2 regions of the Caballeronia sp. J97 genome follow, and region 1 is predicted to be linked to the other one. Evidence: riboswitches for the same ligand, from Rfam matches in the RefSeq annotation. Region 1 holds a riboswitch; the other holds the start of a gene.
The links. A riboswitch is a leader RNA that binds a small molecule or an ion and turns the genes downstream of it on or off. The one in region 1 is predicted to bind glycine.
Positions count from the first base shown of each region.

Region 1 (11,051 bases):
TGCGCCTCGCGAGTTGTTGCGCGAAGGACTGCAGGAGCATGTCGCCGACGGCGTGGCCGTAGGTGTCGTTGACTTCCTTGAAGCCGTCGAGGTCGATCAGCAGGAGTGCGGTGGCGTTGTCGCCGCCTGCTGCGGGCGCGGCCATCGCGCGATTGACGATGTTCTCCAGCGCGTAGCGATTGGATAAGCCCGTGAGCGGATCGGTGGAAGCCTGGCGCGCGAGATCACGATTCGCGCTGCCGAGACGATCGACGAGCACGCTCAGATACACCGATGCCGCCAGCACGCTCAGCCCGAGCCCGATCGCGGCGGGCAGATTCGCGCGCCACCATGGCTGCCAGGTTCCAAGAGCGAGGACGACGATGAGCGCCGTCGAGCACGAGACCGCGAGCGTTTGCTTGCCGTAGCGGCATCCCGAGCCGATGAGAAACCAGAACATCACCCAGAGCATCGGCAGTGCGGTTGCGCCGCCGGCGGCGAGCGCGAGCCCGAGAATCGACTGGTCCGCGATGGTCGTGACGGTGAGCCGCGCAACGGACGGCGCACTCATGCGGCTGACGACAAGGAGCGAAAACGCGCCGTAACACACGTACAGCGCAATCACGCGCGTGAGCAGCGCGACATCGTGCGACGGATGAAACCATGCGAACGTGCCATAGGCCAGCAGAACCGCCGCTCCCATCCAGACGCGCAGCGTGGCCTGCTCGCGTTCGGGATTCCGGTGCCCGGACCATGCAAAGGCATAGGTCCGGCGTGCCGGTTGATGCGCCTGCTCCATACTGAACCCCTGGATGGTGATTTCTTGCTGTGGTCTCTTGGTCTTATGTCATGCGGCCCGTTCGCCTGGCATCGGTGGCAGGGCATTGCATCGAGTTGCACCGAAGCGAGCGAACGCTATTTTGCAACGTTTTGCGAAGACGCTGTGATTCGTGTAAGAACGGCTTTCGAACTTCTATTTCTGATTCACCGTGATGCGCGACGAATCTGTTTCTCTGGCTGGCGAATGGCTGCCGGTTTGCAATAGCGAGGACGTGCCCGAAGGCGGCGCGCGTGGTTTTGTCGTCGCCGATGAGCGGATCGTCGTGTGGCGCGACAGCATCGGCGCGGCGCACGCATGGCGTGATTACTGTCCGCATCGGGGCGCGCAGTTGTCGCTCGGGCATGTGATGCGCGACCAGATCGTGTGTCCGTATCATGGCTGGCGTTACGACATCGAAGGGCAGTGTTTGCGGATTCCGTCGAATCCGTCGCTGCGCCCTTCGAAGCGCGCCTGCGCGACGACTTTCATTTGCGAAGAGAAATACGGCGTTATCTGGATGTGCTTCGGCGAGCCCGCTCATGCGCTCGATTTCTTTCCCGAGGCCGCGATTCCCGGTGGCAGGCGCATCAATCTCGCGCCGCAGACGGTGAAGTCATCCGCGCCGCGTGTCGTCGAGAATTTTCTGGATATGGCGCACTTTTCGTTCGTGCACGAGGGCATTCTGGGCGAGCAGACGCATACGGAAGTGCCGGATTACGAAGTCGTCGCGAACGATGCCGGGCTGGAGGCACGTCAATGTCGATACTGGCAGCCCGCCGGGATGCCGGGGCAGGGCGGCGGCGCGATGATCGACTACGTGTATCGCGTGAAGCGGCCGTTGATCGCAACGTTGACGAAGATGGCGTCGGGCGGGCAGGGCGCGCTGCATATCATGCTGGCGGCGTCGCCGGTGACGCAGACGGAGACGCGCGCGTGGCTCGTTTCCATTCACGAGGATGATTCGACCCACTCCGATCAGCAGCTTTACGACTTCAATATGGAGATCCTGATGCAGGACACGCCGATTGTGGAGTCACAGTGGCCTCGACATTTGCCGCTCGATCTCGATGCGGAGTTGCATCAGCGGTGCGACCGGATGGCGGTGGCTTACAGGCGGTGGCTGGCGGGGATGGGGTTTGGATATGGCACGGTGACATCGCACAGCGATGGCGAGTGGCGATAGGACCGCCGCCGCCAAACTGCACCGAGTGAAAATTCTTGGCGCGCCCGGCTGGGATCGAACCAGCAACCCCTGCCTTCGGAGGGCAGTACTCTATCCATTGAGCTACGGGCGCATCTGAGAAGGGCTTGCGAAGGAAAATACGCCGAAAGACGGCTGCAAGGCCCATGCGAATCCGAGAGGATACCTGTTTTCCGTTACGTCGTCCATCGAGCGAGCCTGCGAGTCCTGCGCGGAAAGCGTCACGAAGCATCACACGATTCGGGTAAACGCCCGTTCCACCGCGCCGGCCACCTCGCGCCGTCAGTTAAGCGTTCCGTCTATAATCGACCGTGCCTTTCCCGAAGGCGCCTTAGCGCAATGCCCTGGCTGTCACGCTGTCACTGAACCGACTCACACCAAAAAACGGGAGACGAGACAAGCATGAGCGAAGCACCCCACGGAGCCCCGATCAAAACACCCGGCCAACTCATCGCCGCGGTCATCGCGGGATTCGGCATCCCGGTCGCCATCATCATTCTGCTCGCGGTGTACGTGAACAATTCCACGCGCACCGGCGCGGGCACGGACATCGAACAGTCGGTGAAGGAGCGCATCGCGCCCGCCGCGCAGGTCGATGTCCGCGACGCCAACGCGCCGCGCGTCTACAAGACCGGCGAGGAAGTCTTCAAGGCCGTGTGCTCCGCCTGTCACGCGGCGGGCACCGCGGGCGCGCCCAAATTCGGCGATGCCGGCGCGTGGGCACCGCGCATCGGCGAAGGCTACGACACGCTGCTGCATAACGCGCTCAACGGCAAGGGCGCCATGCCCGCACGCGGCGGCACCAGCCCCGACGATTACAGCGACTTCGAAATCGCCCGCGCGGTCGTCTATATGGCAAACGGCAGCGGCGGCAAGCTCGCGGAACCTGCGCAACCCGCGCCGGGCTCGGCTGCCAGCGCGGCCGCTCCGGCCGCCGCTCCCGCCGGTGCAAGCGCGAACGAAAACGCTCAGGCCGCAGCAGCCGTCGCGGCGCTCGCATCCGTGCCGCAGGCTGCTGCGCCGGCAGCGGGCGCGCAAAGCGCCGATGCCGCTCAGGCCGGCAAGGCGCTCTACGAGCAGGTGTGTCAGGCGTGTCACGCGGCGGGCGTGCTCGGCGCGCCGAAGTTCGGCGACAAGGCCGCATGGGCGCCGCGCCTGAAGGAGCCGATGGACACGGTCTACAACTACGCACTCAAGGGCAAGGGCGCGATGCCGCCGAAGGGTGGATCCAACGCATCGGATGCGGATGTCAAGGCCGCCGTCGATTACATGGCGAACGCGGCGAAGTAAGCCGGCCAGACGCAAAAAACCCCGCGCGAGCGGGGTTTTTCAATGGCGATGCCGAAACGCGTCAACCCTTCTGCAACATCGCCTTGAGCATCGCCATGCGATCCTTCGGCGACAAGGGCGCTTCTTCGGCCGTCGGCGGGGGCGCATCGTCGAGCAGCATCTCGGGGATGAACCGCGACGGCTCGCACACCACCGTCTCCCGCGCGCGCTTTCTCTTCTTGCACCAGTTCAGATGCAGACTGCGCTGCGCGCGCGTGATCGCGACATACATCAGCCGACGCTCTTCCTCGATACGTGAATCGTCGACCGGCGCGTCATCGTCCGAGCCGCCGCGATGCGGCATGATGCCTTCCTCCACGCCCACCAGAAACACGTGCGGATACTCCAGCCCCTTCGACGCATGCACCGTGGATAAACGCACCGCGTCCGGATCTTCCTCCTTGCCCTCGAGCATCGACATCAGCGCGACAGTCTGGATCAGGCCAAGCAGGTTCTTGCCTTCATCGGCGAAACCGTCGGCGGTGTCGAAGCCGGTCTGTTCCGTTCCGGGCGCGGCATCGGGTTTCGTGCCCTTGCGCTTCAGCCATTCGAGAAACTCGAGCACGTTTTGCCATTTGGACTGGGCCTGCCGCTCGTCGTACGCATCGTAGAGATACGACTCGTAGTGGATGGCTTCCATCATGTCGTCGAGGACTTCAGTCGCGGGATCGCGCGCGGCGCGGTCCGACAGGCGGCGAATCCATTCGCAGAACGTGCGCAACGGCTCGACCTGCCGCGCCGACAGCCGCGCCTCGATGCCGCCCATGAACACCGCCTCGAACAGCGACACCTTCGCCGCGCCGGCGAACGCGCCGAGCGCTTCGAGCGTCGTATTGCCGACACCGCGCCGAGGAGTCGTGATTGCGCGGATGAACGCGGGATCGTCGTCGGGATTCGCGATCAGACGCAGATACGCGATGAGGTCCTTGATCTCGGCTTTATCGAAGAACGACTGTCCGCCGGACAGCACATAAGGAATGCGCTCGCGTCTCAACACCTGTTCGAAGATGCGCGCCTGAAAGTTGCCGCGATAGAGAATCGCGTAATCGCGAAACTGCGTGCGCCGCTCGAACTTGTGCGCCGACAGCCGGAACACGACGGATTCCGCCTCGTGCTCTTCGTCGTTGCAGCCGGTGACGGTGATCGTGTCGCCCATGCCGTGCTCGGACCACAGCTTCTTCTCGAACAGCTTCGGATTGTTCGCGATGACGTTGTTCGCCGCCGTCAGAATGCGCACCGTCGAGCGATAGTTCTGCTCCAGCTTGATGACGTGCAGCCTCGGGAAATCCTTGCCGAGCTGCGCGAGATTTTCGATGGTCGCGCCGCGCCAGCCATAAATCGCCTGGTCGTCGTCGCCCACGGCTGTGAATGCCGCGCGCGGGCCGGCCAGCAGCTTCACCAGCTCGTACTGGCACGCGTTCGTGTCCTGGTACTCGTCGATCAACAGATAACGCAGACGGTTCTGCCACTTGTCGCGCACCTGTTCGTTCTGCGCGAAAAGCTGCGCGGGCCGCAGGATCAGATCGTCGAAATCGAGCGCCTGGTACGCGTGCAGCGTCGCCGCATAGCTGCGATAGACGATCGCCGCCTGATGCTCGTCTTCGTTGCTCGCGAGCACGGACGCCTGATCGGGCGACACCATCGCATTTTTCCACAGCGAGATGATCGACTGGATCTTCCGGATCAAGCCCTTGTCCGTCGTGCCGAGTTGCTCCTGCACCATGCCGAAGCAATCGTCGGCATCCATGATCGAGAACTGCGGCTTGAGCCCGACATGCTCCGCTTCCTGGCGCATGATCTGCACGCCGAGCGAATGGAACGTGCAGATCGTCAACTGATTGACGGGGATCTTGCGGCCTTCCTTGCCGGGCGTCGTGAGCGTCTTGCCTTCGAGGAGCTTCGCCGTGCGCTCGCGCATTTCGAGCGCGGCCTTGTTCGTGAAGGTGAGCGCGGCGATGTGCTTCGGCTCGAAGCCGCGCCCTTCGATCAGATGGGCGATCTTCTGCGTGATCACGCGCGTCTTGCCGCTGCCCGCACCGGCGAGCACGAGACAGGGACCATCGAGATAGCGCACGGCTTCGCTTTGCGCGGCGTTCAGACCTGCGGACATCGTTTTGGGCTTTTGGAGTTGGGGCGCGCTTAGCTGAAACCCGCGCGCGGAGGAGAGCGCGATGTTAACACGATCGTCGCGGCGCGGTTCCGGCCCTCGTTCGTGCCACAATATCCGATCGATTTCCCAACAGGACGATGCCCGCATGGAAACAGCACTGAAAGTCGGCGTAATGGGCTACGGACTCGCGGGCGCGACGTTTCACGCGCCCGTCATCGAGCACTGCGGCCGCGCCGAAGTGACCGCGATCGCGACGAGCCAGGCCGAGCGCGCGCAGGCCGATTATCCGAACGCACGGATCGTCGCGGATCTCGACGCCTTGCTCGCCGTCGACGAGCTCGAATGCGTCGTCGTCGCGACGCCGAACGACACGCACTTCGATCTCGCGCATCGGGCGTTGTCAGCGGGCAAGCACGTGGTCGTCGACAAGCCGGTTACGCTGTCCGCGCGCGATGCCCGCACGCTCGCCGATCTCGCCGCGCAACGCGGGCTAGTGTTCGCGCCGTTCCACAACCGCCGCTGGGACGGCGATTTCATGACGGTGCGCGCGCTCATCGAAAGCGGGCGGCTCGGGCGCGTCACGCATTACGAATCGCATTTCGACCGGTTCCGTCCCAAAGTGCCGCAACGCTGGCGCGAGGAAGCGGAGCGCGGCGGCGGCCTGCTTTTCGATTTGGGGCCGCATCTGATCGATCAGGCGCTGACGCTTTTCGGCGCGCCGCAGACGGTGACGGCGTTCGTGAAAGCGCATCGCGATCACGCGCACGCGCCGGATTACGTGCATCTCGTGCTCGGCTACGACGACAAGGAAGTGATCCTGCATGCGAGCGCGCTTGCGGCGCTGGAGCCGCCGCGTTTCGCGATCCACGGCACGCGGGGCAGTTATGTGAAGTACGGGCTCGATACGCAGGAAGATCAGTTGCGTTCCGGCATGCGGCCGGGCAATCCGGAATTCGCGAAGAATCCGCCGGGCGTGCTGCGCGAAGTCGATGGCGACCTCGATCTGCGTCACGAATTCGCCACGAAGGACGGCGCGTATGTCGAGTTTTACCGGGCGCTGGCGGCATCCATTCTGGATGGCAAGCCGTTTCCGGTGTCCCCGCAGGACGCGGTCGATACGATGACGGTCATCGAACTGGCGATAGAGAGCGAGAAGGAAGGGCGGCGGGTGGCGTTCCGGCGCATCGGCTGAACACGGTTCAGCGTTCTCGTGCGCTGTCCATCAGCCGTACCCGAATCCGTTTGACAACCCCAATTCGGTCGCGTAAATTCTGCCGCACGCGTCGGGAGAGCGCGTGGCCGCTGTTGTCTTCAGCATGGCCGCGCCGCCGAAGGGGCATACCCGCAAACTCTCAGGCAAAAGGACCGACGGCGTCGAGGAAAGCAATTTCCTCGCACTCTGGAGAGCGGCAGCGGCTTCATCGATGAAGCCAGTTGCCCACCGAAGGGGCGCGCGATGAACCGTCAGTCACGCTGAGGTTCGCGCAATCTCTCAGGTACCGAGGACAGAGGGGTCACGCATCGCAACCGCTACGCGGCATGGGCCTTGCGCGCTGCTTCCGGCAGCACGAAAGGCGCATTCGGCAGGCGAATTGTGCGCTGCGTGGCCTTTTTTGTTCTGCGAACCGAGGCCCCGATGACTTCTCTTCAACACACGCCCTTGCACGCTGCTCACCTCGCGCTCAATGCGCGCATGGTCGATTTCGGCGGCTGGGACATGCCCGTCAACTACGGTTCGCAGATCGACGAACACCGCGCGGTGCGCACCGACGCCGGCATGTTCGACGTGTCGCACATGCGCGTCGTCGATTTCGAGGGCGAAGCTGTCCGCGAATTCTTCAAGTACGCGATCGCCAACAACGTCGACAAGCTCACGACGCCCGGCAAGGCGCTCTACTCGTGCCTGCTCAACGGCGACGGCGGCGTGATCGACGATCTGATCGTCTACTACTTCTCCGAAACGAGCTTTCGCGTTGTCGTGAACGCGGGCACGGCCGAAAAGGACATCGCCTGGTTCGGGCAGTTGAATGCCGAAGGCGAATTCAATCTCGCCATTACGCCGCGCCGCGATCTCGCGATCATCGCCGTGCAGGGCCCGAACGCGCGCGAAAAGACCTGGCAAGTGCTGCCCGACACGCGCGCGCAGACTCAGGACATCAAACCCTTCAACGCAGTCGTTTTCCCGTCCACACACTATGGCGAGCTGATGCTCGCGCGCACCGGCTACACCGGCGAGGACGGCTTCGAGATCGTCGTCCCGGCGACGCACGTCGAAGCGCTGTGGAACGCATTGCGCGACGCGGGCGTGAAGCCTGCCGGACTCGGCGCGCGCGACACGCTGCGGCTGGAGGCCGGCATGAACCTCTACGGTCAGGACATGGACGAAACGGTCTCGCCGCTCGACGCCGGCCTCGCGTGGACCGTCGATCTGAAGGCGGAACGCGATTTCGTCGGCCGCAGCGCGCTGGAGGCGCACGGCTCGAAGGCGAACTTCGTCGGGCTCGTGCTCATCAAGGAAAACGGCAAGGCGGGCGGCGTGCTGCGCGCGCATCAGAAGGTCGTCACGGAACACGGCGACGGCGAGATCACGAGCGGCACGTTTTCTCCGTCGATGCAGGAATCGATCGCGTTCGCGCGCGTGCCGACGGCCGTTGCCGTCGGGGACACGGTGCAGGTCGTCATCCGCGACAAGCAACTTCCGGCGCGCGTGGTAAAACTTCCGTTCGTGCGCAACGGCAAGGTTTTAGTGGCTTTGTGAAGCCGTCGCGCCCGTTCCCTCCGATCAAGAACCTCACGAAAGAACCACGAAGGAGCATCCAATGAGCATCCCGGCCGATCTGAAATACACCGAATCGCACGAATGGGTCCGCACCGAATCCGATGGCACGCTGACCGTCGGCATCACCGATCACGCGCAGGAAGCGCTCGGCGACATCGTCTTCGTCGAACTGCCCGCGGCGGGCAAGACCGTCGCGGCGGGCGACGCGATCGCGGTGATCGAATCGGTGAAGGCCGCATCCGATATCTACGCGCCGGTCTCGGGCGAGATCGTCGCGGCGAACGACGCGCTGACGTCGTCGCCCGATCAGGTCAACGGCGCGCCGTACGAAAGCTGGCTCTTCAAGATCAAGCCGGCGGGCGACGCCGGTCTCGACAAGCTGCTCGACGCCGAAGGCTACGGCAAGTCGATCGGCGAATAACCTATCTCAATGACGATGGCGGCTCCTTCAAGCGAGCCGCATCGCAGGAATTCACATGAAGCTCGAACACCCGGATCGCCTGATGAACCGCACCTCCCTGTCACTCGCCGCGCTCGAATGCCACGACGCATTCGCCGAGCGGCACATCGGCCCCGATGAGGCGGACCAGCGCGCGATGCTCGACGCGCTCGGTTTCGCGTCGCGCGCGGCTTTCATCGACGCGGTGATTCCTGAATCGATCCGCCGCAAGGAAACGCTGCCGCTCGGCGCGTTCACGCAGCCGAAGAGCGAGGCGGAAGCGCTCGCGTCGCTGCGCAAGCTGGCGGACGAGAACCTGGTGTTTCGAACCTATATCGGCCAGGGTTACTACGGCACGCACACGCCGGCGGTGATCCTGCGCAACGTGCTCGAAAATCCGGCGTGGTACACGGCTTACACGCCGTATCAGCCGGAGATTTCGCAAGGGCGTCTCGAAGCGCTGCTCAATTTCCAGCAGATGGTGATGGACCTGACGGGCCTCGCGATGGCGAACGCGTCGCTGCTCGACGAAGCCACCGCCGCCGCCGAAGCGATGACGCTCCTGCAACGCGTCGGCAAGCCGAAGTCGAACGTCTTCTATGTCGCCGATGACGTGCTGCCGCAAACCATCGAAGTCGTGCAGACGCGCGCGAAGCCGGCGGGCATCGAGGTGAAGGTCGGTCCTGCCGCCGATGCCGCGAATGCAAACGCGTTCGGCGTGCTGCTGCAATATCCGGGCGCGAACGGCGATGTGCGCGACTATCGCGCGCTGGCCGAGGCGATCCATGCGGCGGGCGGCCACGTCGTCGCGGCGGCGGATCTGCTCGCGCTGACGCTCATCACGCCGCCGGGCGAGTGGGGCGCGGACGTCGCGATCGGCAATACGCAGCGGTTCGGCGTGCCGATCGGCTTCGGCGGTCCGCACGCGGCCTACATGGCCGTGCGCGATGAATTCAAGCGCCAGATGCCGGGCCGTCTCGTCGGCGTGACCGTCGACGCGCAAGGCCATTCCGCGCTGCGTCTCGCGCTGCAAACGCGCGAACAGCACATCCGTCGCGAGAAGGCGACGTCGAATGTCTGCACGGCGCAGGCGTTGCTCGCCATCATGGCGAGCATGTACGCGGTGTATCACGGCCCGCGCGGCCTGAAGACGATCGCGCTGCGTGTGAACCGCGTGGCGTCGGTGTTCGCGGCGGGCCTGAAGAAGCTCGGCTATGCGATCGCCAACGACAGCTTCTTCGACACCGTCACCGTCGACAGCGGCGCGAGCACGACCGCGCTGCATCAGGCCGCTTACGCCGCGCATATCAATCTGCGCCACGTGAGCGCGAGCCAGGTGGGCGTGTCGCTCGATGAAACCACCACGCGCGACGACTTGCTCAAGCTCTTCGCGCTGTTCGCCGAAGTGGCGGGCAAGACCGAAACGTTCGATATCGACGCGCTCGATCAGGCCGCCCCCGATTCGCTTCCGGCGGAACTGCACCGGACGAGCGATTACCTGACGCATCCGGTTTTCAATCGCCACCACTCGGAACACGAAATGCTGCGCTACCTGCGCAGCCTCGCCGACAAGGACCTCGCGCTCGACCGCACGATGATCCCGCTCGGCTCGTGCACGATGAAGCTCAACGCGACATCCGAAATGCTGCCGGTCACGTGGCCCGAGTTCGCGCAGATTCATCCGTTCGCGCCCGCCGAGCAGACGGTCGGCTATCGCACGATGATCGATCAGCTCGAACAGATGCTCGTCGCCTGCACGGGCTATGCGGCCGTGTCGCTGCAGCCGAATGCCGGCTCGCAGGGCGAGTACGCGGGCCTGCTGATCATTCACGCGTATCACGAGTCGCGCGGCGAAGGGCATCGCAACGTGTGTCTGATTCCGGCATCCGCGCACGGCACGAATCCGGCGTCAGCACAGATGGCGGGCATGCAGGTCGTCGTCGTCGCGTGCGATGCGAACGGCAACGTCGATATCGAAGATCTGAAGGCGAAAGCCGGCAAGCACTCGGCGAATCTCGCGGCGATCATGATCACGTACCCGTCGACGCACGGCGTGTTCGAGCGCAACGTCCGCGAAATCTGCGACATCGTGCATTCGCACGGCGGTCAGGTGTATGTCGACGGCGCGAACATGAACGCGATGGTCGGTCTCTGCGCGCCCGGCCAGTTCGGCGGCGACGTGTCGCATCTGAATCTGCACAAGACCTTCTGCATTCCGCACGGCGGCGGCGGGCCGGGCGTCGGCCCGGTCGCGGTCGGCGCGCATCTGGCGAAGTTCCTGCCGAATCAGGCGTCGACCGGTTACAAGCGCGACGAAGCGGGCATCGGCGCGGTGTCGTCGGCGCCGTACGGCTCGGCCGCGATCCTGCCGATCTCGTGGATGTACATCGCGAT
Region 1 is NZ_CAJMZL010000013.1:169,046-180,096, forward strand. Features, by position in the region: gene U4Y90_RS18610 (GGDEF domain-containing protein) at 1-778, opposite strand, end outside; gene U4Y90_RS18615 (aromatic ring-hydroxylating dioxygenase subunit alpha) at 972-1,982, shown strand; tRNA gene U4Y90_RS18620 (tRNA-Arg) at 2,019-2,094, opposite strand; gene U4Y90_RS18625 (c-type cytochrome) at 2,403-3,290, shown strand; gene U4Y90_RS18630 (UvrD-helicase domain-containing protein) at 3,352-5,439, opposite strand; gene U4Y90_RS18635 (oxidoreductase) at 5,585-6,631, shown strand; glycine riboswitch at 6,714-6,817, shown strand; glycine riboswitch at 6,829-6,958, shown strand; gene gcvT (glycine cleavage system aminomethyltransferase GcvT) at 7,076-8,197, shown strand; gene gcvH (glycine cleavage system protein GcvH) at 8,259-8,639, shown strand; gene gcvP (aminomethyl-transferring glycine dehydrogenase) at 8,695-11,051, shown strand, end outside.

Region 2 (11,051 bases), on a different contig from region 1:
TGTGCGCGGGCGGCTTCGACACATCCGCCGAAGCGATACTCGGCGACGCGGACCGCGCGATGTACGAGGCCAAGCGCAAGGGGCGCAACGGTTTTCGCTTCGCCTCCGTGCTCGCGGACGCCCCGCCGACCATCAATAACTATCTCGACGGCAAATGCCACGACGCCGTGCGCCACTGAATTTTCACGATACGGAATTGAGGTCCGTTTCTCGAAAATTCACGCTGCATGGCAGCATGGCGCGAATTGCACATCGGAGAACGGGCTTTCTCATCATGGGAGCGTGCGCTTAGCCTATTGATTTGTATCGATTTTTATTTGGTGGGGGACACCACCTATCGCCGACGGAAGCCGTCGTTTCTTCGCTAATCTCTTATACAAGAGGTGCACGTCGCAAAGCCGCGCGAGCCGCCCGATGCTTTCCAATCAAGCTGGAGAAACGCGATGCAGAATGTCTATATCGAACCGATGCCGAAGGGCCAATGGGGGCCGATCGACGGCTATGCGCTCGAATTCCACGACGGCACGAGAATGACGCAGCAAAGCTATCGGTCGGAGCGGCTCGCCGTCGATGAAATCAAACTGCGCGGCTATTCGCCGATGGTGGCGAAAGTGCGCGTGACGGATAAGACCGTCGACGAACATTGGGAGCTTGTCGAGTAAGCGTTGCGCACGCGCTTCGCGTTTCGCGCGAAGCGCTTTCCTGTCTCCCGCTACGCTCCTTTTTCGCGCGACGAACGTATCAATGCGGCACGCGACACATCCTTCGCCAGGCATGCATTCAACCCGCGCCTGATCTCAAATCCACGCACCGCCTTCAGCGGATACGACGGCGCGAGGCTCAATACTTCTTCTTGCTCGGCCGCCAGCTATCGTCGGCGGTCATGGCCGGCTTCACCGGTTGAGCAATGGCCGTCACTTTTTGAAATTCCTTCGCGTCGGTTTTCGGTCGTGTGCCCGGCGCGGCACGCGGCGCCGCGCGCGTCTGCCGTGGCTTGGGGTCCGGTTTCGATGCGTGGTGCGGCGCTCGCTCGACACATGCGCGATTGGACTTGTGCGGACAAGCGGCGGATTTCGGTGCGGGTTTCGATGCCGTTTTGGAAGCGGACTTCAATGCAGGCTTCGATGCAGGCTTCGACGTGGTCTTGAGCGCGCGCGTGGCGCCGGGTGTCGCGTCTTTCTTATCGACCGAACGTTCGACCACGCCGCTTTGATGCGCGCCGTCGTTGCCCGACGCGGTGACCGGGATCAACGGCGAAGCGGATTGGACTGAAGGATAGCTTGCCGCCCGAGTCGAGCCGTCTACGATCCGGTCGGCCGAATCGATATTCGGCGCGGCTTCAGCGACCTTCGGCGCGGCGAGGCCGACCGTGCCCGCGACAGCCACAGGCAGCGCCGCCGCCCTCGGCGTGGACGCACGTTGCTCGAAGTAAGCGCGCGCGATGAAGCACGCCCCGAGCACGACGGCGGCCATTGCGACGGTCGCAAGAATCGAATGGGATGAACGTTGGGTGTCGAGAACCGCCGCGCTGCTGGACACGGACGCGGGTGCGGGTAAACGCGCCTCGTAGGTCCTGGGACGCACGAACCAGCGCACACGGGCTACCTCGTGGGGTTCCTGAAAATGGCGCGTCACGCCCCGCGCCGCCTCGACCGCGCGCAACGCCGTCTCCGCGCCCTTCGTCAACACCGCCCCGTGCCGGTCGGCGCCGCAGAACGGACACACCCTTTCTTCTACTGATGAAAGGGTTTCACATCGGGGGCAGATGACGAAATAAAGCGACGGGCCATCGCCTCGCTGTTCCATTGTCACAACTCCATCCGAATAGTTCGGAAGGCCGATCGACAATCAGCGATCGTCCGGTCGCAAGTAATACATACGAATCACCGTAGCATACCGGGCATTGTTTCGGAAGATCAAACCTCTGCTTTGAGGAAACCGAATCATCAGTCGAATCAAGGTCTTGGGGCGAATAGGCGAAGCCGCATAGGGCCTCACCCTTTCGACATCCCGCCCACCACCCGGCGCGGCAAATGCGGCGCGGTCTGCGCGATATGGTCGAGCTCGTCGCGCACCGCGTCGATCACGCACGGGTCACGCACGCGAGGATCGGCGGCGTGGATCGCCTCGAGACGCCGCCGCACCGCGCCGTACTGCGCGCCCGCACGGCGATGCAGCTCCGCCCGCTCGCTGTAGCGCAGGAACGTCTGCAACGAGGCCAGCACCGCGGCGCTCAGACTCGTCATGCCGATGACCACGCGCACGTCCGGCGACACCACCGTCGCAACGAGTGACAGAAACGCCGACGTGCCCGTGGCCGCCGTGATGCCGATGACCGCAAGGCCGAGCCGCCTGCCGCAGCGCGTGAGCCTGTCGGCCATTGTGTAATGACGAACCTGCGATTCGCGCGCGCGCCGGATCCACGCCAGCACGAGCGCCGGCGTGTCGCGAGGCGGGTCATACGAGGAAGCGGCAACGGTCGGTTGCGATCGAAGAAGCGTGTCGGTCATGTTTTAGGCACTCTGCGAAACAGACCTCATCTTCCCTGCGTATCCGGACACATCGTGTCCCGATCGCGCGCCGCTTCAGCGCTCGTTTCGCGGCGCCTGAATCATCTTCCAGCCGTTGCCGGCGGGATCGCGAAAGCCCGCATCGACGCTGCCGTAGCGATCGACCGGCTCCTGCGTGAACTCCACGCCGCTCGCCTTCAGCCGCTCGCAGGTCGCGCGGCAATCCGCGACGGACAGCACGAGCGCCGGCATCGCGCCCTTGGCGACCATCGCGCGCAAGGTCTGCGCGGTCGCGTCGTCGTGAATCGGCGAGCCCGGCGCGAACAGGCCGAGCTGAAACGACGGTTGCTCCGGATGCTGCACGGTGAGCCATCGATACGTGCCGTTGCGCACGTCGGTGTGAACGCGAAATCCGAGCTTGTCGACGTAAAACGCGAGCGCTTCGTCCTGATCGTCGACATAGATGCCCACCACGCTGATGCCCTGGTTCATGTGACCTCCTTCGTTGAAGATGGCCGCACTGTACCTTCGGCGCCGCGCCGCCGCTTCTCCAAAACTGCGATCGTGAGATCGGGACGCTGCGCGGCCTTCAGCACGCAGGCCGGCACGCGGTCGAGCGCGGAAGTGCCGGCGCGAGATTCGACGCGCATCGCGCCCGGACTGCGGCCCGTGATATCCCGGAAGATGCGGCCGAAGGTGCCGAGGCTCTCCCAGCCGGTGACGAAGGCGATGTCCGTGATGGCGAGATCGGTGTCGCGCAACAGCGTGACGGCCTGCTCGATGCGCCGCGTCAACAGATAGCGATGCGGCGGTATGCCGAACGCCCGCTTGAACGAACGCGCGAAATGCGCTTCGGACACGCCGCTGACTTCGGCCAGACGCCTGACGGGCCAGTCCTCGTGCGAGGACGCATCCATGCGATCCCTAGCGCGCAGCAGTCGCCGCAGCAGAGGCGGGTCTTGCAAGGCGTCGGCGCTGTCTGAGTCGCGAGATGGCATGGCGTTCGGGGCGAAAAGTGTGCGGCCAGTGTAGCCCGGCGCGCGCCATCCACGCCGCAAAAGAAAACGTCGCGCGGACGAATCCGCGCGACGCCAAAGTCGCTCATCCCTTGGAGGAGAAAGAGCTAGAGGGGATGGATAACATCGTAGCCCGCCACGCCGATGCGCGAAGCGCCGGAAAGCGGCCGATTTCCGGTCTACTTCGCCCGATCGGACGCGCGCTACAACAACGGAAGCGTGAGCCTGATGTGCTCCGCGAACGCCGCCGTCAACAGCGACGGACGCTCCCGCGCGAATTTCAGCGATATGCCGACGCCCGGCAACGCGGGCAATCCGGTATCCGCGTTCAGCACGCAAAGATCGGCGGGCACGGCCGTCTGCGTGATCACCGCGAAGGCCTGCCCGGACCGCACGAGCGCAATGAGCCCCGCAAGACTGCTGCTCGCGTACGCGATGCGATACGCCTTGCCCGCGCGCCGCAGCGCCTCGCACGCGGCGATGTGATCGAGCGTGTCCGGATCGGACAGCGCGAGCGGCAGCGGATCGTAGTGCGCGGACTCCATGCCCGGGCAGCCGATCCACACCAGTTGCTCGCGCCGGATGATTTCGCCGCCGGAGCGGTCTTCGGGCAGCGAGAGCATCGCGAGATCGAGCGCGCGCTTCGTCAGTTGCTCGGCGAGCCGGGGCGTCGGGCCGCACACGACTTCCACCTGCGCGTGCGGATGCTGACTCGAAAATTGCCGCAGCAAGGTCGGCAGAAAGACGGCGGCGTAATCGTCCGGACAGCCGAAGCGGATGCTGCCCGATAGCCCTTTGCCGCACAGATCGGCCATCGCTTCATCGTGCAGACGCAGGATGCGCTGCGCGTGCACGAGCAGACGCTCGCCGGGATTCGTCAGCACGACGCCGCGCCCGGTGCGCTGAAACAGCGGCTGATCGACGATGTCCTCCAGCCGCTTCATCTGCTGGCTCAACGCCGATTGAGTCCTGCCGATGCGCTCCGCCGCGCGGCTCAACGCCCGCGCTTCCGCGATGACGGCGAACGAGCGCAACAATTCGATTTCGAGTGACAGGCTCAAGGTATTAGCCCCTCTTCTAGCTCGCATTAGAACTATTCGATTCTATAAAACCAGAGCGTTGTCTACACTGCAAATTCCATCCACCCTCCGCCAGGAGAAGCACGGTGTCCCGGAACAACGACGCAAGCTTTTGGCAGAACGCCAGACAACATCTCATCCGCTACGGCGCCACCTTCGAGCCGATGATCATCGAGCGCGCGCAGGGCAGCTTCGTCTACGACGCCGACGGCCGCGCGATCCTCGATTTCACGTCGGGACAGATGAGCGCGGTACTCGGCCACAGTCATCCCGAGATCGTGTCGGTGATCGGCGAATATGCGGGCAAGCTGGACCACCTCTTCAGCGGGATGCTTTCGCGTCCCGTGGTCGACCTCGCGGCGCGTCTCGCCGACATCACGCCCGCCGGGCTCGATCGGGCGCTTTTGCTCAGCACCGGCGCCGAATCGAACGAAGCGGCGATCCGCATGGCGAAGCTCGTCACCGGCAAATACGAAGTCGTCGGCTTCGCGCAGTCGTGGCACGGCATGACCGGCCACGCCGCGTCGGCCACGTACAGCGCCGGGCGCAAGGGCGTCGGTCCCGCGGCGGTCGGCTCGTTCGCGATTCCCGCGCCGTTCGCGTATCGCGCGCGCTTCGAGCGCAACGGCCGATACGACTGGCTCGCGGAACTGGATTACGCGTTCGATCTCGTCGATCGCCAGTCGAGCGGCAATCTCGCGGCCTTCATCGCGGAGCCGATTCTGAGTTCGGGCGGCATCATCGAATTGCCGGAAGGCTACATGGCGGCGTTGAAGCGCAAGTGCGAGGAGCGCGGCATGTTGCTGATTCTCGACGAAGCGCAAACGGGCATCGGCCGCACGGGCACGATGTTCGCGTGCCAGCGCGACGGCGTCACGCCCGACATTCTCACGCTATCGAAGACGCTCGGCGCGGGCTTGCCGCTCGCGGCCATCGTGACTTCGGCGCAGATCGAAGAGAAAGCGCACGAACTCGGCTACCTGTTCTACACGACGCACGTGTCCGATCCGCTGCCCGCCGCAGTCGGCCTGCGCGTGCTGGAGGTCGTCGAACGCGATGGCCTCGTCGCGCGAGCGAACGAGATGGGCGCGCGGCTCAGGCGCGGCCTGCTCGATCTGATGGAGCGCTTCGACTGCATCGGCGATGTGCGCGGACGCGGCTTGCTGCTCGGCGTCGAGATCGTCAAGGATCGCCGCACGAAGGAACCCGCCGACGGCCTAGGCGCGAAGATCACGCGCGAGTGCATGAATCTGGGCCTCAGCATGAATATCGTGCAGTTGCCCGGCATGGGCGGCGTGTTCCGCATCGCGCCACCGCTGACGGTGAGCGAGCAAGAGATCGATCTCGGTCTCGATCTGCTCGGCAAGGCAATCGAACGCTCGCTATAGGCGGTCGAACGAAGCGGGATCGTCAGCGCAACTCGGCGCGCAGATCGCGCACGCCGCGTCCGAGGCGCTGGCGCAACAGCGTTCGCAAGGTAGCACCGTCCTCGTAGCCGACTTCCGCGGCGATCGCTTCGAGATCGAGGCCGCTGCCGTGCAGAAGGGACTGCGCGCGCTCGACACGCAAGTCCTGAAAGTACGCCAGCGGCGATTTGCCGAGCACTTCGCGGCATCGGCGTTGCAGCGAGCGCGTGCTCGTCGCGAGCGCGCTTGCCGCTGTCTGCAGCGAAAACCCTTCCTTCAGATGATCCCGCGACCAGCGTTCGAAACGCTGGATCAACGGATCGGCCTGCGCGAGATGATTGGGGATGATGTACGGCGCCTGCAGCGTGCGGATATCGGCGAGCAGATAACGCGACACGAGCGCGGCCAGCTCGGGGCTCGTCTTGCGAATCAGCCACAGCGCGAGATCGAGATGGCCCATCGCGGCGCCGGCCGTCACGCCGATGTCGGTCGGCACGAGCATGCGCGATTCGTCGAGCATCACATGCGGATAGCGTTGCCTGAAGAGCGGCGCGAGCGACCAGGTCGACGTCGCCGGCCGATGATCCAGCAGCCCGGCTTCCGCCAGCAGAAACGTCCCGATGCACGAGGCGGCGACCAGCACGCCCTCGTCGCGCCATCGCCGCAACTGCGCGATCGCGTCTTTCACGTCCGCCCGTTCGAGCGCGGGCAGCAGCCGGTCCGGCGTGGTCGTGCCCAATGCCGGAACGATCACCCAGTCCGGCTTCAGGTCGGGCGTGATGGGCTGCACCGGAATCGCGAAGCCCTGACCCGAGCGCACGCGCTTGCGCACGGCGACGGTCGACACGTCGAAACGCGGCGCTCCGCCCATCGCGCGCGCCGAAAGATTGTTTGCGGCCGCGAGCGTATCGAGCGTCACGGCAAGGCCGGTATCGAACAGACCATCGAGAGCGAGAACCGCGATGCGCATGGCGTGAATGACCCTAAAGTTGTCATTTACGACAATACAGCTTTTTGCTCCCGGCGACTACATTGATCTCCGTTGCGCTTCGCAATGAACCCGTTCAAGGAGATCGAGATGAAAGTCATCGCTATTGCTTCAGTCAACACGCCGCTCACGCCGGAACAACGTCAGCAGATCATGCCGCGAGAAGTGCCCGCCACGCTCGGGCTCTATCTCGAAGGCAAGATTGAACAGTTCTGGTATCGGCAGGACGCGCCGGGCGTGGTCTTTCTGATGAATGTCGAATCGCTCGACGAGGCCAGGACGGCCGTCGAGAGCCTGCCGCTCGCGGCGGGCGGCCACGCGAAATACGAGCTGATGCAGGTCGGTCCGCTTGCGCCGCTGGGCCTGCTCATCCAGGGCAGATAAACGATGCCCGAGCGTCGCCGTCCGCGCGACGCTCGTGTGCTCACTTGCCCGCCGCCGCGCTTTCGATTACGGCGATGTCGATTTTCTTCATCTTCATCATCGCGTCCATCGCGCGTCGGGCGGCTTCGCGATCGGCGCCGGAGAGGATGTCGAGCAGGCGCTTCGGCGTGATCTGCCATGAAAAACCCCAGCGGTCCTTGCACCAGCCGCACGGACCTTCCTCGCCGCCGTGGCCGACGATCGCGTTCCAGTAGCGATCCGTTTCTTCCGCGCTGCCGGTGTGGACCATGAAGCTCACCGCTTCGTTCGGCCTGAAGTTCGGCCCGCCGTTCAGGCCGAGAAAGCGCCGTCCGAGCACGGTGAATTCGACGGTCAATTCAGGTCCCTGCCCCACGCCCGGTTTGGCGGACACATGCCCCGTTCCGACGCGACTATCGGGGAACGTGGCGGCGTAGAACTCCGCCGCTTCACGCGCATTACCGTCGAACCACAGGCAATTGACGAGCTCGGCCATCGCACACTCCTGAGACAGTGAACAGTGACGCCGACGATATCACGCCCCTGCCGACGCGCTTGGGCGCATCGCGGCCGCGGCGCTCGCCCAAGCGCCACGGCCGGGCATCGCTCACAGAAGCGCTTCGCTGCGCTCCGTGTCGCCCCGTGCGCTTGCGTGCACGGGCTTGCGCGGCACGCCCTGCAACACCGCTTCGGCGACGAGCTCGGCCGTCGCCGCCGACAGCGTCCAGCCGAGATGCCCGTGCCCGGTGTTGTAGAACACGCCCGGACGTTTGCCCTGCCCGACCTTCGGCAGCATGCTGGGCAGCATCGGGCGCAGGCCGCTCCACGGAATCACGCGCGCGGTCGATACCTCGGGGAAATGTCGCCGCGTCCATTCGACCAGCGGCGCGATGCGGTCCGCGCGAATGTCGCGATTGAAGCCGTTCAGCTCCGCCGTGCCCGCCACGCGAAAACGGTCCGCGCCGAGGCGGCTCGTGACGATCTTCGCGCGGTCGTCGAGCAGGCTCACCCACGGCGCGTGATTGCGGCTGCGCGCATCATCGAGACACACGGTGATCGAATAGCCCTTCACCGGATAGACATTGAGATGGTCGCCCGCCATCGATGCGAACGCGCGGCTGCCGACGCCCGCGCAGATCACGATGCCGTCGAACTGAAGCGCCTGCGTTTCGCCCGCATGCTCGACGGTCAGCGACAAGCGCCCCGCGCGGTCATCGATCGCCTGCACCGACGTGTCGTAGCGAAACTCGACGCCATGCCGCACGCAGGCATCGGCGAGTCCGCGCGTGAACTTGTGGATGTCGCCGGTGGAATCCGACGGCGTGAAGAAGCCGCCATGGAACGCGCCGCGCAAGGTCGGCTCGATCGATGCGATCTCTTCGGGCGTTACCGCGTGACGATCGAGTCCGGCGTCGCGCAGGATTTCGTTCACCTTCGATGCCGCGTCGAACTCCTTGCGCGTGGCGTAGAAGTGAAGAATGCCGCGCCGCTCCAGATCGAACTCGATCTGCTCGTCCCGAGCGATGCGAAACAGATGCTCGCGCGCGGCGATCGCGAGGCGCACCGTCTCGACCGTATTCGCACGATAGTTCGGAATCTGACGCAGGAATTCGCCGATCCAGCTGTACTTGTGCCAGCCGGGCCGCGGGTTCATAAAAAGGGGCGCATCGCGCGTGAACATCCACTTCAGGCCCTTCAGCACGGTGGCGCGGCTGTTCCACACTTCGGCGTTGCTCGCCGACAGTTGCCCGCCGTTGGCGAAGGACGTTTCCATCGCGGCATAGCGATGACGTTCGAGAACGGTGACGCGAAAACCGCGCTGCGCGAGAGCGTAAGCGGTCGTGACGCCGGTAATCCCGGCGCCGATGATGGCGATTCGTGACATGACATGGTCCAGATTGATTGAGCATCGCCGGCCTTTTCCGCATACCGCGGCCGGCACCGATGCCCCATCTGTCCATGTACCTGAGAGTTTCGCCCGCGGGCTGCTCGACATGGGTCGATAGCCGGGGGCTCCCCTTCGGTGGGCGCGCGCAGCGCCGCTCTCCAGATGTTCCGGCGCGCACGGTCCTTTTGCCTGAGAGTTTCCGGGGCGGTTGCTCCGTCGGCGTCGTCGCGAGGACGAGCTCTTCCGTGGCGCGTTGTCGAACCCCTCGAAGATACCGGCAGGAAATGCGCGTGGCAAGTCCCTTCGACGTTGACAGACGTGCGCCCTCGCCGTCAGACTGCCGTCGTCCGTCAGACCTTACGCCCCGCAAACGATGCCGATTTCCCAGTTGTCCGTCTTCTTCTTCGCCCAGACCGCCGCGATCGTGCTCGCGAGCCAGTTCGTCGGCAGGCTCGCGCAACGCATGGGTCAGCCGCAAGTGGTCGGCGAGATGATCGCGGGCGTGCTGCTCGGTCCGTCGCTCTTCGGCCTTCTTCTGCCGCAATGGCAGCAGGCACTGTTTCCCAAGGCGACGATGGGCATGCTCTACGTCGCCGCGCAGCTCGGCGTCGGGCTCTACATGTTTCTGGTCGGCACGGAGTTTCGCGCGGAGCACTTCCGCGCACGCGCGAAAAGCGCGATGAGCGTGTCGCTCGCCGGCATCGTCGCGCCTTTCGCGCTCGCGTTCGCGCTGACGCCCTGGCTGCACACGATCCCCGGCCTCTTCGCGGAAAAAGTGCGGCTCTACGAGGCGTCGCTCTTTCTCGGCGCGGCCATCGCGATCACCGCGTTTCCGATGCTCGCGCGCATCATCCACGAACGCGGGCTGGCCGGCACGTCGCTCGGCACGCTCGCACTGACCGCCGGCGCATTCGACGACGCCGCCGCGTGGTGCATCCTCGCCATCGTGCTCGCGAGCTTCGGCGGCTCGTGGATGGGCGCGTATGCGGCGATCGGCGGCGGCGCGGCGTTCGCGCTCTTCATGATCTTCGCCGGCGGCAAGCTGCTGCGCCGGCTCGCGGTCGGATTGAGACCGGACGCGCCGCTGCCCGCGAGCGTGTTCGCCACGGTGTTGGCGCTGTTCTCGCTCTGCGCATTCGCGATGGACGCGATCGGCATTCATGCGGTGTTCGGCGGCTTTCTGCTCGGCGTCGTGCTGCCGCGCGGCCCGCTCACGGAAAAGCTGCGCGAGATGCTGCAGCCTTTCGTCGTCGTGTTTCTGCTGCCGATATTCTTCACCTACTCGGGCCTCAACACGCGGCTCGACATGCTGATGGACCCCGCCATCATGCTCGCGGCCGTCGTGATCCTGTTCGCGTCGTTCGGCGGCAAGGGCATCGCGTGCTGGGCGGCCGCGCGCGCGAACGGCGAGCCTTCCGGCGACGCAATGGCGATCGGCGCGCTGATGAACGCGCGCGGCCTGATGGAACTGATCATCATCAACATCGGCCTCGCGGCGGGCGTGATCCTGCCCGGACTGTTCTCGATCCTCGTGCTGATGGCCGTGCTCAGCACGCTGATGGCAACGCCACTCTTCAACTGGATCGTGCGCCGCAATGCGGCGCTGCGCGCGGCCATCGCGCGCTAGCGGGCGGGAACGGGTGAAAACGAGGGCTTAGAATAGCGGCATCGACACGCTCTTCGTTCCGCCCATCATGCGCTCCTGGCGACTCGACCGCCTCTCCTCACAAGGGCAACTGGATCTCAGCCGCGCAACCGGGCT
Region 2 is NZ_CAJMZL010000020.1:95,934-106,984, reverse strand. Features, by position in the region: gene U4Y90_RS23550 (diguanylate cyclase domain-containing protein) at 1-179, shown strand, start outside; gene U4Y90_RS23545 (hypothetical protein) at 444-662, shown strand; gene U4Y90_RS23540 (hypothetical protein) at 841-1,689, opposite strand; gene U4Y90_RS23535 (SLATT domain-containing protein) at 1,995-2,510, opposite strand; gene U4Y90_RS23530 (VOC family protein) at 2,586-3,002, opposite strand; gene U4Y90_RS23525 (helix-turn-helix transcriptional regulator) at 2,999-3,508, opposite strand; gene U4Y90_RS23520 (LysR family transcriptional regulator) at 3,730-4,614, opposite strand; gene U4Y90_RS23515 (aspartate aminotransferase family protein) at 4,692-5,993, shown strand; gene U4Y90_RS23510 (GlxA family transcriptional regulator) at 6,016-6,981, opposite strand; gene U4Y90_RS23505 (hypothetical protein) at 7,090-7,383, shown strand; gene U4Y90_RS23500 (VOC family protein) at 7,424-7,897, opposite strand; gene U4Y90_RS23495 (D-amino acid dehydrogenase) at 8,009-9,286, opposite strand; glycine riboswitch at 9,352-9,454, opposite strand; glycine riboswitch at 9,458-9,545, opposite strand; gene U4Y90_RS23490 (cation:proton antiporter) at 9,663-10,916, shown strand; gene U4Y90_RS23485 (helix-turn-helix transcriptional regulator) at 10,984-11,051, shown strand, end outside.
Region 2: it holds a riboswitch for glycine, as region 1 does, so the genes downstream of both, U4Y90_RS23495 (D-amino acid dehydrogenase) here and gcvT (glycine cleavage system aminomethyltransferase GcvT) in region 1, are expected to answer to the same signal.